3 regions of the Streptomyces sp. KPB2 genome follow, and region 3 is predicted to be linked to each of the others. Evidence: riboswitches for the same ligand, from Rfam matches in the RefSeq annotation. Region 3 holds a riboswitch; each other region holds the start of a gene.
The links. Region 3 has a riboswitch for thiamine pyrophosphate ahead of thiC (phosphomethylpyrimidine synthase ThiC). Riboswitches for the same ligand answer to the same signal wherever they lie in the genome.
Positions count from the first base shown of each region.

Region 1 (4,944 bases), 1.9 Mb from region 3:
GCCAGCGCGCCGATCACCACGGCGATCGCGGTCGCGGCGGCGGCGTACTGGAGGGAGTTGCCGATCGCCTCGATCGGCGGGACGAGGAAGGTGCCGCCGTCCTCCCGGGTCAGCGCGCGGTAGTAACCGAACCCGGAGGCGCCCAGTGACCGCTGGACCAGCACCGCGAGCGGCAGCACCAGTAGGAGGACGACGACGCCCAGGACCCCGGCCAGCAACGCCCACTGCCCGGCTCCGCGCGGCCGGCGCGCGGTCGTGGCCGCGTCGACCAGCCGGAGGGCGCTCTCGCGCCGCCGTACCGTCCAGGCGTGCACGGCGAGGACGGCGGCGACGGCCGCGAACTGGATCAGCGTCAGCACGGCGGCCGTGGACAGGTCGAAGACCTGGGAGGTCTGGCGGTAGATCTCCACTTCGAGGGTGGAGAAGGTGGGGCCGCCGAGGATCTGGACGACGCCGAAGGAGGTGAAGGTGAACAGGAAGACCATCAGCGCGGCGGCGGCCACGGCGGGCGCCAGCGCGGGCAGCGTCACCTGCCGCCAGGCCCGCAGCCGCGAGGCGCCCAGCATCCGCGCGGCCTCCTCCTGCCGCGGGTCGAGCTGCCCCCACAGGCCGCCGACGGTGCGGACGACGACGGCGTAGTTGAAGAAGACGTGCGCGAGCAGGATCGCCCACACCGTGGTGTCCAGACGTACGCCCCACAGCTCGTCGAGCAGCCCGCCGCGCCCGACCAGCGCCAGGAAGGCCGTGCCGACGACGACCGTCGGCAGCACGAACGGCACCGTCACCACGGCCCTCAGCACCTGCTTGCCGGGGAAGTCGAAGCGGGCGAAGACGTACGCGCCGGGCAGGGCGATCAGGAGCGTAAGCGCGGTGGACGCCAGCGCCTGCCAGGTGGTGAACCACAGGACGTGCCGCACGTCGGACTGCGCGAGCACGTCCCCGATCCGGCCGAGCCGCCAGACCCCGTCGACCTTGAGGCCCCGCGCGACGATGGCGGCGACGGGGTAGGCGAAGAACACCGCGAAGAACGCGACGGGCACGGCCATGAGACCGAGCCGCGCCGCGCTCCCGCGCGCGGTGCCCGCCTGCTTGCCCGGGTGGCTCACTTCAGTACGAGCGAGGTCCACGACTTGACCCACTGGTCACGGTTGTCGGCGATCTTCGCCGGGTCGAGGGTCTGCGGGTCCTTCGCCTGCGGCCCGAACTTCGAGAACGCCTCGGGGACCTGCGCGCCCTCCCGCACCGGGTAGACGAACATGTTCAGCGGCATGTCCTCCTGGAAGGACTTGCTCAGCATGAAGTCGAGGAGCGCCTTGCCGCCCTCGGGGTTCTTGGCGTTGCTGAGCAGGCCCGCGTACTCGACCTGCCGGAAGCAGGTGCCGTCGGCGACGCCCGTGGGGGCGGTGTCCGGCTGCGGGTCGGCGTAGACGACCTCGGCGGGCGGGGAGGAGGCGTAGGAGACGACGAGGGGCCGGTCGCCCTTGGCCTTCTTGCCGCCGGCCGAGCCGGAGAACTCCTCGTTGTACGCCTGCTCCCAGCTGTCGACGACCTTGACGCCGTTCGCCTTGAGCTTCTTCCAGTAGCCCTCCCAGCCCCCGTCGCCGTACTGGGCGGCGGTGCCGAGCAGGAACCCGAGACCCGGCGAGGAGCTGCCCGCGTTCTCGGTGACGAGCAGGTCCTTGTACTCGGGCTTGACGAGGTCGTCGAAGGACTTGGGCGGGGTCAGCTTGTGCTTGCTGAAGTACGCCTTGTCGTAGTTGACGCAGATGTCGCCCGTGTCGATGGGCGTGACCCGGTGCTTGTCCCGGTCGGTCCGGTACTCGGGCCGGACCCGGTCCGAGCCCTTGGCCTCGTACGGCTGGAACAGGCCGTTGTCGAGGGCGCGGGAGAGCAGGGTGTTGTCGACGCCGAAGAAGACGTCGCCCTGCGGGTTGTCCTTGGTCAGGATGGCCTTGTTGACGGCCTGCCCGGCGTCGCCGTCCTTGAGGACCTCGACCTTGTAGCCGGACTCCTTCTCGAAGGCGGCGATGACGTCCTTCGACGCGGCCCACGAGTCGTGGCTGACCAGCGTCACGGTCTTGGCGCCGCCGGAGCCGCTCCCGGCGTCGTCGGACGACGATCCGCAGGCGGCCAGGGTGCCGACCATGCCGAGGCCGACGGCCAGGACACTGACCTTCTTGGTGATGCTCACTGAATTCCTCCTGGGTGACCAGGAGAAGACGCGGCCCCGCCCGGAACCCCTGGCGAGGGTCCCGGGCAGGGCGCAACAGCTCGAGTGGTGACCGATCTCCCTACCCAGAATGACCTGGGCCAGGTTCGGAGGGTCTGCGGCCGGTGCCGCACTCTCAGCGCTGTGGCGCTCCCCTGTCGGAATATGAAGATGTGACTGTGCTGCTGTACTTCCGCCGGTCAGGTTACCGCTCGCTCGCGGCGAGCTGACCACACGCCCCGTCGATCTCCTGTCCGCGGGTGTCCCGGATGGTCACCGGCACACCGTGCGCCGCGATCGCCTCCACGAACGCCTTCTCGTCCTCGGGCCGGGACGCGGTCCACTTGGAGCCGGGCGTGGGGTTGAGCGGGATCAGGTTGACGTGCACGGGCTTGCCCTTGAGGAGCCTGCCGAGACGGTCACCGCGCCAGGCCTGGTCGTTGATGTCGCGGATCAGGGCGTACTCGATGGACAGCCGGCGCCCGGACTTCGCCGCGTACTCGAACCCGGCGTCCAGCACCTCGCGCACCTTCCACCGCGTGTTGACGGGGACGAGGGTGTCGCGCAGCTCGTCGTCGGGGGCGTGCAGGGAGATGGCGAGGCGGCACTTGAAGCCCTCGTCGGCGAAACGGTGGATCGCCGGGACCAGGCCGACCGTGGAGACGGTGATGCCGCGCTGGGAGAGCCCGAGACCGTCCGGCTCGGGGTCGGTGAGGCGGCGGATGGAGCCGACGACTCGGTTGTAGTTGGCGAGGGGCTCGCCCATGCCCATGAACACGATGTTGCTGAGCCGCGCGGGGCCTCCCGGGACCTCGCCGTCCCTGAGCGCCCGCATGCCGTCCACGATCTGGTGCACGATCTCGGCCGTGGACAGATTGCGGTCGAGGCCGGCCTGGCCGGTGGCGCAGAACGGGCAGTTCATCCCGCAGCCCGCCTGGGAGCTGATGCACATGGTCACCCGGTCCGGGTAACGCATGAGGACGGACTCGACGAGCGTCCCGTCGAACAGCTTCCACAGCGTCTTGCGCGTGGTCCCCTGGTCGGTGGACAGGTGCCGCACGACCGTCATCAGCTCGGGCAGCAACGCTTCCCGCAGCCCCTCGCGGGAACCGGCGGGGATGTCGGTCCACTGCTCGGGGGCGTGCGCGTACCGCGCGAAGTAGTGCTGCGAGAGCTGCTTCGCGCGAAACGGCTTCTCACCGATCGCGGCGACAGCCTCCTTGCGCTCGGCAGGCGTGAGATCGGCAAGGTGCCGCGGCGGCTTCTTGGCTCCGCGCGGCGCGACGAATGTGAGTTCTCCGGGCTTAGGCATGGCCATACCAGTGTCGCAGACATACGGAGAGGGACCCGCCGCCCTGTGGACAACGGGTCCCTCTCCGAGAAACCAGCAGATCAGGCCCACCGTGCAGGGGGCACCGACCGGATCACCCGGACCCGACGAAGATCACCAGCAGCAGCCACACCACCGGTGCCGTCGGCAGCAGGGAGTCCAGCCGGTCCATGATGCCGCCGTGGCCCGGCAGGAGGGTGCCCATGTCCTTGATGCCGAGGTCCCGCTTGATCATGGACTCGCCGAGGTCGCCCAGGGTGGCGCTGACGGCGACCGCGAGGCCGAGCAGGAGGCCCTGCCACCAGGTGCCGTCGTCGATCAGGAACTGCATGCACAGCGCGCCCGCCACCATCGCGAACGCCACCGCACCGAGCAGCCCCTCGCGGGTCTTGCCGGGGCTGATGCGCGGGGCGAGCTTCTTCTTGCCGAAGCGCCAGCCGACGGCGTAGGCCCCGGTGTCGCTGACGACCGTCAGTATCAGGAAGACCAGGACGCGCCAGGCCCCGTCGTCGGCCATCAGCATCATGGCGACGAACGTGGCCAGGAACGGCACGTAGAAGGCGGCGAACAGCCCCGCGGTGACGTCCTTGAGGTATCCCTCGGGCGGCTCGGTCATCCGCCAGACGAGGACCGCGAGAGCCGTCAGCGCCATGGCGACCCACGCACCCTCGGCGCCGCGCGCGTAACCGGCGACCACCATCGCCGCGCCGCCGATGGCGAGCGGCACGAGGGGCGCCTTGATGCCCTTGCGCTCCTCCAGCCGCTTGGTCAGCTCCCACAGGCCCACGACGACGGCGACCGCGATCACGCCGACGAAGACTTCCTTGACGACGAACAGCGACGCGATGATCACCACGCCGAGGCCGACGCCGACCCCTATCGCGGCCCCCAGGTCGCGCCCCGCGCTCTTCTTCTGCGGCGGCTGGGGCTGCGCCGGCTGCGGGGCGTCGGGCATGGGCTCCGGATTCTGCGGCACCGCCGCATACGGCTGCGCCGACGGGTTCTGGTCGCGATACGGCTCGACGCGACCGGACTGGTCGTGGAACGGCTCGTCCCGGAACAGGGGACCGCCCAGCCGAGCGGTCCCCTGGTCGTCGTCCTGGTCTCCGCCGTGTTCGGGTACGTCGGGCACGATGGGCATGGGGCGAGTCTGCTGCGCGTAGTGCGCATCGTACGCGGGACCCGCCGGGGCGGCGCCCTGGACGGGTCCCTGGTCGGACGGCCCCCAGTACCCGGCTTGTGGCGGCGCTCCCCAGGAAGAGTCGTTCATCAGACCTCGAGCAGCTCAGCTTCCTTGTGCTTCAGGAGCTCGTCCACCTGCGCGACGTACTTGGCGGTGGTGTCGTCGAGTTCCTTCTCGGCACGACGGCCCTCGTCCTCGCCGACCTCGCCGTCCTTGATGAGC
Region 1 covers NZ_CP034353.1:2,333,666-2,338,609, forward strand. The annotation lists gene D1J63_RS09960 (iron ABC transporter permease) at 1-1,127, opposite strand, end outside; gene D1J63_RS09965 (thiamine ABC transporter substrate-binding protein) at 1,103-2,191, opposite strand; TPP riboswitch at 2,271-2,376, opposite strand; gene rlmN (23S rRNA (adenine(2503)-C(2))-methyltransferase RlmN) at 2,415-3,521, opposite strand; gene D1J63_RS09975 (phosphatidate cytidylyltransferase) at 3,634-4,809, opposite strand; gene frr (ribosome recycling factor) at 4,809-4,944, opposite strand, start outside.
Region 1: linked by a shared signal. The riboswitch ahead of D1J63_RS09965 (thiamine ABC transporter substrate-binding protein) and the one ahead of thiC (phosphomethylpyrimidine synthase ThiC) in region 3 are both predicted to bind thiamine pyrophosphate.

Region 2 (4,944 bases), 1.8 Mb from region 3:
GGTCGGGGCGGTGTCGGGCATGCGGGTGTCCCCCCGGTTCGGTGGCGCGGGCCCGGGACCGGGCCGCGCGATTCTGGCACACGGCCGCGGACCGGGCCCCTCCCGGGCCGTGGTCCGCGGCTCGTACGCCGGGCGGTGTGGCGGATCAACCGTGCGACGGACCGGACCGGCGAGGTCGCGGATCGGCCGCGATCACGCGGTGTGACAGGCCGGCGCCGTGGCGGTCAGACGGCGAGCGCCTGGGCGCGGCGCTTCACCTCCGTACCGCGGTTCTCGGCCAGGGCCTGGGCGGGGGTGCCGGGCAGGCTCGGGTCGGGCGTGAAGAGCCACTCCAGCATCTCCTCGGCCGTGAAGCCGTCGTCCCGCAGCAGTGTCAGGGTCCCGGCCAGGCCCTTGACGACCTTGTCCTCGTCGATGAAGACCGCCGGGACGTGCAGCGCGCGGTTCTCGCCGCGGCGGACGGCGATGAGCTGGCCTTCCTTGATCAGCTGGCGTACCCGGGTCACCTCGACGCCGAGCTTCTCGGCGATGTCGGGGACGGTGAGCCAGGCGGGCACGAGAGCATCGGTCTTTGCGTCAATCTCGGTCACGCCCCCAGCCTGCCACCTGGCACTGACAGTCGGAAACCGGACCGGGCCGGACCGCGCCGGGGCTACGCCGACGCGGCCGTCGTCGCCTTCAGCGGCTTCGCGGGGTCGGCCAGCAGGTCCGGGTCCATCGTCGTGCCCGCCTGGATCAGCCGTTTGCCCTGCGCCAGGTCACGGGGGCGCCCCACCGCCAGCAGGGCGACCAGGCGGCCCTCGCGCAGCCAGCAGACCGTCCAGGCCGGGCTCGCCGGGTCGCCGCGCCACAGGGTGGTGTCGGCGGCCGTGTGGTGACCGGCGTACTGGACGAAGCGGCCGAACTGCTCGGACCAGAAGTACGGCACCGGGTCGTAGGCCGCCGGGGCCTCGCCCGTCGGGGCTCCGACGATGTCGGCGGCGACCGTGCGCGGGCCCTGGAGTGCGTTGTCCCAGTGGTGCACGAGCAGCCGCTCGCCGTAGCGGGCGGAGGGGAAGGAGGCGCAGTCGCCGACCGCGTGGACGTCCGGCGCGGACGTGCGCAGGCGGTCGTCGGCCAGGACCTCGCCGTACGCGCCGAGCGCGATGCCGGAGCCCGCCAGCCAGCCGGTGGCCGGGCGCGCGCCGATGCCGACGACGACCGCGCCGGCCGGCAGCCGGGTGCCGTCGTCGAGGACGACACGGGCGGGCTCGCCGGGGCCGCCGGGCTCGACGCGCTCCACGCGCGCGCGGGTGCGCAGTTCGGCGCCCGCCTCGGCGTACCAGTCGGTCATCGGCGCGGCGACCTCGGCGGGCAGCGCGTCGGCCAGCGGCCGGTCGGCGGCCTCCACGACGGTCACCGCGCAGCCCGCCTCGCGCGCGGCGGTGGCGAACTCGGCGCCGATCCAGCCCGCGCCGACGACCACGACCTCGTGCCGGCGGGCGAGCACCGGGCGCAGCCGTTCGGCGTCGTCCAGGGTGCGCAGCAGGTGCACGCCGGGCACGCCCTCGGCGCCGGGGAGCCGGACCGGTTCGGCGCCGGTCGCGAGGACCAGGGAGTCGTAGGGCACGGGGCCCTCGGAGGTGTCCAGGACGTGTGCGCCGGGGCGGACGCCCAGGGCCTCGCAGCCCAGCCGGAGGGTGATGCCGAGCGCCTCGAAGTCGACGTCGAAGGCGGAGCCCTCGGCGGTGCCCAGCAGGACGGCCTTGGACAGCGGGGGCCGGTCGTACGGTTGGTGCGGCTCCGCGCCGACGAGGGTCACCGGGCCGGTGAAGCCCTGTTCCCGCAGGGCGACCGCGGTCTGCACGCCCGCCATCCCGGCGCCCACCACGACCACCCGGCGCTCCGCGTCCGCCGCCGGTCCCTGTCCCCGCTCCCGCGTCTGCTCACTCACCCGATCACCATAGACACCCGGCGTTTCGTCGGTCGGCGCGCGTGCCCGACGAGCCGGCGGCCGCGCGGATCGGCGGCCCCCGGGGTTCTGCTCCGTCGGGGAGGCTCCCTTACCCGGGCGACGCGCCGCGGGCTAGGGTGGCCGACGCAAGGCACTCGCGGGAGCCCGGACGCACCGGGCTGAGAGGGAGGCTGGCGGCCTCCGACCGTACGAACCTGATCCGGGTCATGCCGGCGAAGGGAGGGGCTGGACGCCCATGTCGTCTCCACCACACACGCCTCCACACACACCTCGAACCCCCCGTACGTCCGACGTGCTCGTCGTCGGCGGCGGGATCGTCGGGCTGGTCACGGCCTGGCGGGCCGCGCAGCGCGGGCTGGTCACGGCCCTGGTGGACCCCGAGCCGGGCGGCGGCGCGGCCCAGGTGGCGGCCGGGATGCTGGCCGCCGTCACGGAGCTGCACTACGGCGAGGAGACGCTGCTCGCGCTGAACCTCGCCTCGGCCCGCCGCTACCCGGACTTCGCGGCCGAGCTGTCCGAGGCGACCGGCCGGGACCTCGGGTACCGCCGCTGCGGCACGCTCGCCGTCGCGCTGGACGCCGACGACCGCGCCCACCTGCGTGAGCTGCACGCGCTCCAGCAGCGGTCCGGCCTGGAGTCGGAGTGGCTGTCGGGGCGCGAGTGCCGACGCCTGGAGCCGATGCTCGCGCCGGGCGTGCGCGGGGGGCTCCGGGTGGACGGCGACCACCAGATCGACCCCCGCCGCCTCGCCCACGCGCTGGTGACCGCCTGCGAGCGGGCGGGCGTGGTCTTCCACCGGGTGTGGGCCGAGCGGCTCACCGTCGGGCGCGGGGACCGGGCCACGGGTGTCGTCACCGCCGACGGCACGGCGCTGGAGGCGGGGCAGGTGGTGCTGGCCGGGGGCAGCCTCAGCGGGCGCCTCGCGGGCGTGCCGGAGGCCGTACTGCCGCCGGTGCGGCCCGTGAAGGGGCAGGTGCTGCGGCTGACGATGCCGAGGACGCACGGACCGCTGCTGAACCGGACGGTGCGCGCCGTGGTGCGCGGCAACCACGTCTACCTGGTGCCCCGCGAGAGCGGCGAGCTGGTCGTCGGCGCCACCAGCGAGGAGCTGGGCTGGGACACCACGGTCACCGCGGGCGGCGTCTACGAGCTGCTGCGCGACGCGCACGAGCTGGTCCCCGGCATCACGGAGCTGCCGCTGACGGAGACCCGCGCGGGGTTGCGCCCCGGCTCCCCGGACAACGCCCCGCTGCTCGGCCCGACCGCCCTGGACGGCCTGCTGCTGGCCACCGGCCACTACCGCAACGGCGTTCTGCTCACCCCGGTCACCGGCGACGTCATGGCGCACGCCCTGACCACCGGGAGGCTGCCCGAGGAGGGGCGCCCCTTCACGCCGCGCCGCTTCGACGCCGTTCCCGCGCTTCCCCCACTCCCGCACCTCTCGGAGCAGTCCGCATGAACATCTCCGTCAACGGCGAGCCGCGCGAGGTGGCTCCTGGTACGGCCCTGGACGCGCTGGTGGGCACGCTCACCGCGGCACCGTCCGGAGTGGCCGCCGCCCTGAACGAAACCGTCGTCCCGCGCGCGCAGTGGTCCGCCACCGCCCTGGCCGACGGCGACCGTGTCGAGGTCCTCACCGCCGTCCAAGGAGGCTGACCATGGCTGACGATCCCTTTGTCCTCGACGGCACGTCGTACGGGTCCCGCCTGATCATGGGTACGGGCGGGGCGCCCAGCCTGGACGTGCTGGAGCGCGCGCTGGTGGCCTCCGGGACGGAGCTGACCACCGTCGCGATGCGGCGGGTGAACGCCTCGGTGCACGGGTCGGTGCTGTCCGTGCTGGAGCGGCTCGGCATCCGGGTGCTGCCGAACACGGCCGGCTGCTTCACGGCCGGGGAGGCGGTGCTGACCGCGCGGCTGGCACGCGAGGCGCTCGGCACGGACCTGGTCAAGCTGGAGGTCATCGCCGACGAGCGCACCCTGCTGCCGGACCCGGTCGAACTCCTGGACGCGGCGGAGACGCTGGTCGACGACGGCTTCACGGTGCTGCCGTACACCAACGACGACCCGGTGCTCGCGCGGAAGCTGGAGGACGTCGGGTGCGCGGCGATCATGCCGCTGGGCTCGCCGATCGGCTCGGGGCTCGGGATCCGCAACCCGCACAACTTCCAGCTGATCGTGGAGCACGCGCGCGTGCCGGTGATCCTGGACGCGGGGGCCGGTACGGCGTCGGACGTGGCGCTGGCGATGGAGCTGGGGTGCGCGGGTGTGATGCTGGCCTCGGCGGTGACGCGGGCGCAGGAGCCGGTCCTGATGGCGGAGGGGATGCGGTACGCCGTGGAGGCGGGGCGGCTGGCCCGGCGGGCGGGGCGGATTCCGCGGCGGCACTTCGCCGAGGCGTCGTCTCCTGCGGAGGGCCTGGCGGTGCTGGATCCGGAGCGGCCCGCTTTTCAGTGAGCCTGCGCCGCACCGGGTTTCGTCTCCCACCCGCGCACCACCCGTTTCCGGTCGGGCAAGAGGTGGCCCGACCCGCGAGGGTGCGCCGCCGTCGGCGGCGCACGGTGCGTGGGAAGCGTCACAGATGCGCTGCAGTACCGGCCCGATTCCGCTCGACGACACGGGGTGTCGGTGTCGGCTCGTAGACTCCCTGCGTGGACACGACCCTTCAGGACCCTCTCGTCGGGCAGGTGCTCGACGGCCGGTACCGCGTCGAGGCGCGGATCGCGGTCGGCGGGATGGCCACGGTCTACCGGGCCGTGGACACCCGCCTGGACCGCGTGCTCGCGCTGAAGGTGATGCACCCGACGCTCGCGACCGACGCCACCTTCGTCGAGCGGTTCATCCGCGAGGCCAAGTCGGTGGCGCGGCTCGACCACCCCAATGTCGTCCAGGTCTTCGACCAGGGGGCCGAGGGGGCGTACGTCTACCTGGCGATGGAGTACATCGCCGGCTGCACCCTGCGGGACGTGCTGCGCGAGCGCGGGGCGCTCA
Region 2 covers NZ_CP034353.1:6,022,851-6,027,794, reverse strand. The annotation lists gene thiE (thiamine phosphate synthase) at 1-21, opposite strand, end outside; gene D1J63_RS27125 (Rv2175c family DNA-binding protein) at 225-590, opposite strand; gene D1J63_RS27120 (FAD-dependent oxidoreductase) at 653-1,933, opposite strand; TPP riboswitch at 2,081-2,192, shown strand; gene thiO (glycine oxidase ThiO) at 2,190-3,413, shown strand; gene thiS (sulfur carrier protein ThiS) at 3,410-3,610, shown strand; gene D1J63_RS27105 (thiazole synthase) at 3,613-4,410, shown strand; gene pknB (Stk1 family PASTA domain-containing Ser/Thr kinase) at 4,605-4,944, shown strand, end outside.
Region 2: linked by a shared signal. The riboswitch ahead of thiO (glycine oxidase ThiO) and the one ahead of thiC (phosphomethylpyrimidine synthase ThiC) in region 3 are both predicted to bind thiamine pyrophosphate.

Region 3 (4,944 bases):
TCCAGTGGCGCTTGTCAATGTCCAGTACAAAGGCGAGCAGTTCGAGTGAGTACTCGTTCGGCTCGATGGAGAGTTCCTCCCGTATGCCGCGCCGGGCTACGGCATACAGGTCGGGGGCACTGCGGCCGGATGAGTCGATGTGCCGTGACAAGCCCTCGTTCACGGAGGAGTTCCAGACCCCCGGCGCCATACGGACCCGGTCGCTGCGCTGGCTGACGACCAACATGTCGTCGGCGGTCACCACCGCGACATTGGTGGCGAAACTGCACTGCAGAAACGCGGGTGCCTGCAGCGGATCGTCCGGGGCAAGATAGCAGGACCGAGGAGTCGTGCCGTCGGACAGTCGGCGATCGAGCTGCTGAGCCGCAAGAAACGTGTAGTAGTCGGTCGGGCGCAGCCGCAGATGAACTTCGGGCCGTTCGTCGAGGGCGGTGCGGGAGACATCGAACGATTCGACCGCGTAGCGAGGACCGTTCCACAACGGCGTTCGTCCCTCCGCACGCAGGCGTTCGCTCTCAACCTCGATTTCAGCGCGCCAACCGACCATGTCCGGGGGCAGCTCGATCTCCTCGTCGAGCACGTGGATGTAAATGGCCTCGGCGGGTATCGACGACTCACCGTCTCCCTCCACGACCAGCGCGGAGGTATGGAGGGGGCCCAGGGAGAAGGTCCTCCAGGCGGGGCTGGACTCCTCCCTCTGCCTCAGGCTGCGCACCGCTCTCGTCGAACGAGTGCGCAGTTTGTGCCAGCTGTTCTGTAACGGTTGTTGGAAGAGCACCGCGAACAACATCCCCAGCACCGCGCCGACGACGCCATTGGCCATATCAATCCCGCCCATGTCAGGCAGAGTAGGCCCGTAGATCACCTCATGCGCGATCTTGTCTCTTCCGTTACGGCACAGAGCAGGCCCTCCCCGAGCCTGAAGTGGCCCCGGACGCAGCCACCGGGGACCAGGCCGGGGAGTCAGCCCACACGTTGGGTTCAGTCAGCCATGGGCAGATAGACCCGGTTCCCGTTGGCCGCGAACTCCTTCGACTTCTGGAGCATCCCCTCAGCGACTTCCTCAGCCGTCGCCCCCGCAGCCGCCGTACCGCCGAACTGCTTTGTGATGTTTTGACTGATCTTCATCGAGCAGAACTTGGGCCCGCACATGGAGCAGAAGTGGGCCGTCTTGGCGGGTTCGGCAGGCAGGGTCTCGTCGTGGAACTCCCGTGCCGTGTCCGGGTCGAGGGCCAGGTTGAACTGGTCCTCCCACCGGAATTCGAACCGGGCGTCCGACAGCGCGTCGTCCCACTCCTGTGCACCTGGGTGGCCCTTGGCGAGGTCGGCGGCATGGGCGGCGATCTTGTAGGTGATGACGCCGGTCTTGACGTCGTCGCGGTTGGGCAGGCCCAGGTGCTCCTTGGGCGTGACGTAGCAGAGCATGGCCGTGCCCCACCAGGCGATCATCGCGGCACCGATGCCGGAGGTGATGTGGTCGTACGCCGGCGCGACGTCCGTGGTCAGCGGGCCGAGCGTATAGAACGGAGCTTCATCGCAGATCTCCTGCTGAAGGTCGATGTTCTCCTTGATCTTGTGCATCGGGACATGTCCCGGGCCCTCGATCATGGTCTGTACGTTGCAACGCTTGGCGATCCGGTTGAGTTCCCCGAGGGTGCGCAACTCGGCGAACTGGGCCTCGTCGTTGGCGTCCGCGATCGAGCCCGGGCGCAGGCCGTCGCCCAGGGAGTAGGTGACGTCGTAGGCGGCGAGGATCTCGCAGAGTTCCTCGAAGTTCTCGTACAGGAACGACTCCTTGTGGTGCGCCAGGCACCACGCCGCCATGATCGAGCCGCCGCGCGAGACGATCCCGGTCTTGCGGTTCGCGGTCAGCGGTACGTACGGCAGGCGCACGCCCGCGTGGACCGTCATGTAGTCCACACCCTGCTCGGCCTGTTCGATCACGGTGTCCTTGTAGATCTCCCAGGTCAGCTCCTCGGCCCGGCCGTCGACCTTCTCCAGGGCCTGGTAGAGCGGCACGGTGCCGATGGGAACGGGGGAGTTGCGCAGAACCCACTCGCGTGTGGTGTGGATGTTGCGGCCGGTGGAGAGGTCCATGACCGTGTCGGCGCCCCACCGGGTCGCCCAGGTCATCTTGTCCACCTCCTCCTCGATGGAGGACGTCACCGCCGAGTTGCCGATGTTGGCGTTGACCTTCACCAGGAACCGCTTGCCGATGATCATCGGTTCGATCTCGGGGTGGTTCACGTTGGCGGGCAGGACGGCACGTCCCGCCGCGATCTCCTCGCGAACCACTTCGGGCGAGACGTTCTCCCGGACGGCCACGTACTCCATCTCCGGGGTGATCTCACCCCGTCGCGCGTACGCGAGCTGCGTGACCGCGGTGCTGTTCCGGCCCCGGCGCGGCTGGCGCGGGCGGCCGGGGAAGACGGCGTCGAGGTTGCGCAGACCGCCGCGCGGCGAGGTGTGCTTGATTCCGTCGTCCTCGGGACGGACGGGACGGCCCGCGTACTCCTCGGTGTCGCCGCGGGCGATGATCCAGTTCTCCCGCAGCGGAGCGAGGCCCCTGCGGACATCGGTGTCGACGAGTGGATCGGTGTACGGGCCCGAGGTGTCGTACAGCGTGACCGACTGCCCGTTGGTGAGGTGCACCTGACGGACCGGCACCCGCAGATCAGGGCGTGAGCCCTCGACGTACGCCTTGTGCCAGCCGATGGACTTCCCGGCCTCCGTGGTCTCCGCGGCGTCCTCCTGGCCGGAGTTCTGGGTGGGGTGGTGTGCGGAGTTCTGCGCGGAGGCAGGCGTGCGTGCGTCCTTGATGGTCATGAGACCTACTCCCTACGCCGGCATTACCCGGTAACAGGTTCGGCGGTCGACGCAGCGGCTTCCGTCCGACGGTGCTTCGTGGGATACGTCACTCGACTTCGGTGACGTTTCCCGTGAAACATCGCTGGGACGGAGGTCAGCGCCCTCTCAGCCCGGTGCTCCGAGCTCCCGCGTGTACAAAGGTGCCTCCACGCTAGCGCCCCTTCGGGCGCGGTGACCAGAGGGCCCCCCTCGTTCTTGCGATGATCGGGCGGTGACCACACCGCAGCATCCCCCCTTTCCACCGCGCCGGCCCCGCCGCGGACCGAACGCCGAAGAGGGCGACGGTCGTGCGACCGGCCATGTCCCCGCCTTCGCTCATGGTGCGCCCGAGGGCAGACCCGAGACCGGTCACGGGCACGGGTCCGGTGCGAAGGGTGGCGGGCAGGGCGCGAGTGGCGGACAGGGCGCGGGTGGCGGGCACGGGCACTCGCACACCCACAGTCATGGACCCGCGGCGCCCGTCTCCCGGCATCTGCGCAAGGTCATCGCCGCCGTCCTGATCCCCTTCGCCGCGGCCGTGGTGGTCGGACTCGCGGTGCTGTGGCCGGGCGGTGCGCCTGCTCACGAACGCACGGGTGTCGGCTTCGACCGGCAGACACAGGAAGCCACCGTCACCAAGGTGGTCGCGCTCAGCTGCCAGTCGGTCAACGCCTCGGGCGGCACCCCGACCGGTGACACGTCCACGGCCGAGGGATCCTCCGCGGTGCAGCAGGCGACGGGCGAGTGCAAGCGGGCGACCATCCGCGTCGACACCGGCGATGACAAGGGCCGTACGTTCAACGAGATCGTGCAGCCGGACCAGTCACGGCAGTTGCACGAGGGGCAGAAGGTGGTGGTCGCCTACGAACCCTCGGCGCCCAAGGACCTGCAGTACTCGGTGACCGACATCAACCGCCGGCTCCCCCTGGCCCTGCTCGCCGGCATCTTCGCGCTCGCCGTCGTGGTCGTCGGGCGACTGCGCGGTCTCATGGCGCTGGTCTCGCTGACCATCAGCTTCCTGCTGCTGAACTTCTTCATCCTTCCCGCGATCCTGCAGGGCTCCAACCCCCTGGTCGTGGCTGTGATCGGGTCCAGCGCCATCATGCTGATCGCGTTGTACCTGTGCCACGGGCTGTCGGCCCGCACCTCCGTGGCGGTGCTCGGCACCCTGATCTCCTTGCTGCTGATCGGCGTACTCGGGTCGCTGTTCATCGGCTGGGCCGCGCTCACCGGCAACACGGACGACAACACCGGCCTCATCCACGGCCTGTACCCGTCCATCGACATGAGCGGCCTGCTGCTCGCCGGCGTCATCATCGGTTCGCTCGGTGTCCTCGACGATGTGACGGTCACCCAGACCTCCGCGGTCTGGGAGCTGCACGAGGCCAACCCGACGATGGGCTGGCGCGGCCTGTACCGCGCGGGCATTCGCATCGGCCGCGACCACATCGCCTCGGTCGTGAACACGCTCGTCCTGGCCTACGCGGGCGCCGCCCTGCCCCTGCTGCTGCTGTTCTCGATCGCGCAGAGCGGGGTGGGGACGGTCGCCAACAGCGAACTGGTCGCCGAGGAGATCGTGCGTACGCTGGTCGGCTCGATCGGGCTGGTGGCCTCCGTGCCGGTCACCACGGCCCTCGCGGCCCTGGTGGTGTCGGCGGACCGGCCGACCGCCGCCGCGGGGGCGGCAGCCGGTGCGGGAGCGCCGGCACGCGGTGGGCGGGGCCGTCGCCGTAAGCGCTGACGCGCCCGGCGAAGCGTTACGCCACCGCTGCGCGTCTGCCGTAACGGTTCAGCCCGCGCTCTGTTCCTCGGCCAGGATGCGGTCCAGGGCTTCGTCGAGGTGGCTGTCGAAGTCGGCGAGCGCGCCCTCCTGGCCGAGGGGCACGAGCTTGTCGGTGCGGTCGAGGAAGGCCACGAGAGGCGCGGCCGAGGAGCGGAACAGTGCCTGGTCGCTGCCGACCTGAAGGCGGATCAGCACCTCGGCCAAGGGCTCCGGATCGACCGGTGCGATGCGCACGTCTCCGTCGCCGCACGGCCGGCCCACTCCGTCGACGAGCAATTCCCGGCCGAAGGCCCAGGTCACCGGCGCGTCTCCGG
Region 3 covers NZ_CP034353.1:4,187,171-4,192,114, reverse strand. The annotation lists gene D1J63_RS18620 (hypothetical protein) at 1-838, opposite strand, end outside; gene thiC (phosphomethylpyrimidine synthase ThiC) at 982-2,826, opposite strand; TPP riboswitch at 2,819-3,008, opposite strand; gene D1J63_RS18610 (YibE/F family protein) at 3,080-4,588, shown strand; gene D1J63_RS18605 (SsgA family sporulation/cell division regulator) at 4,637-4,944, opposite strand, start outside.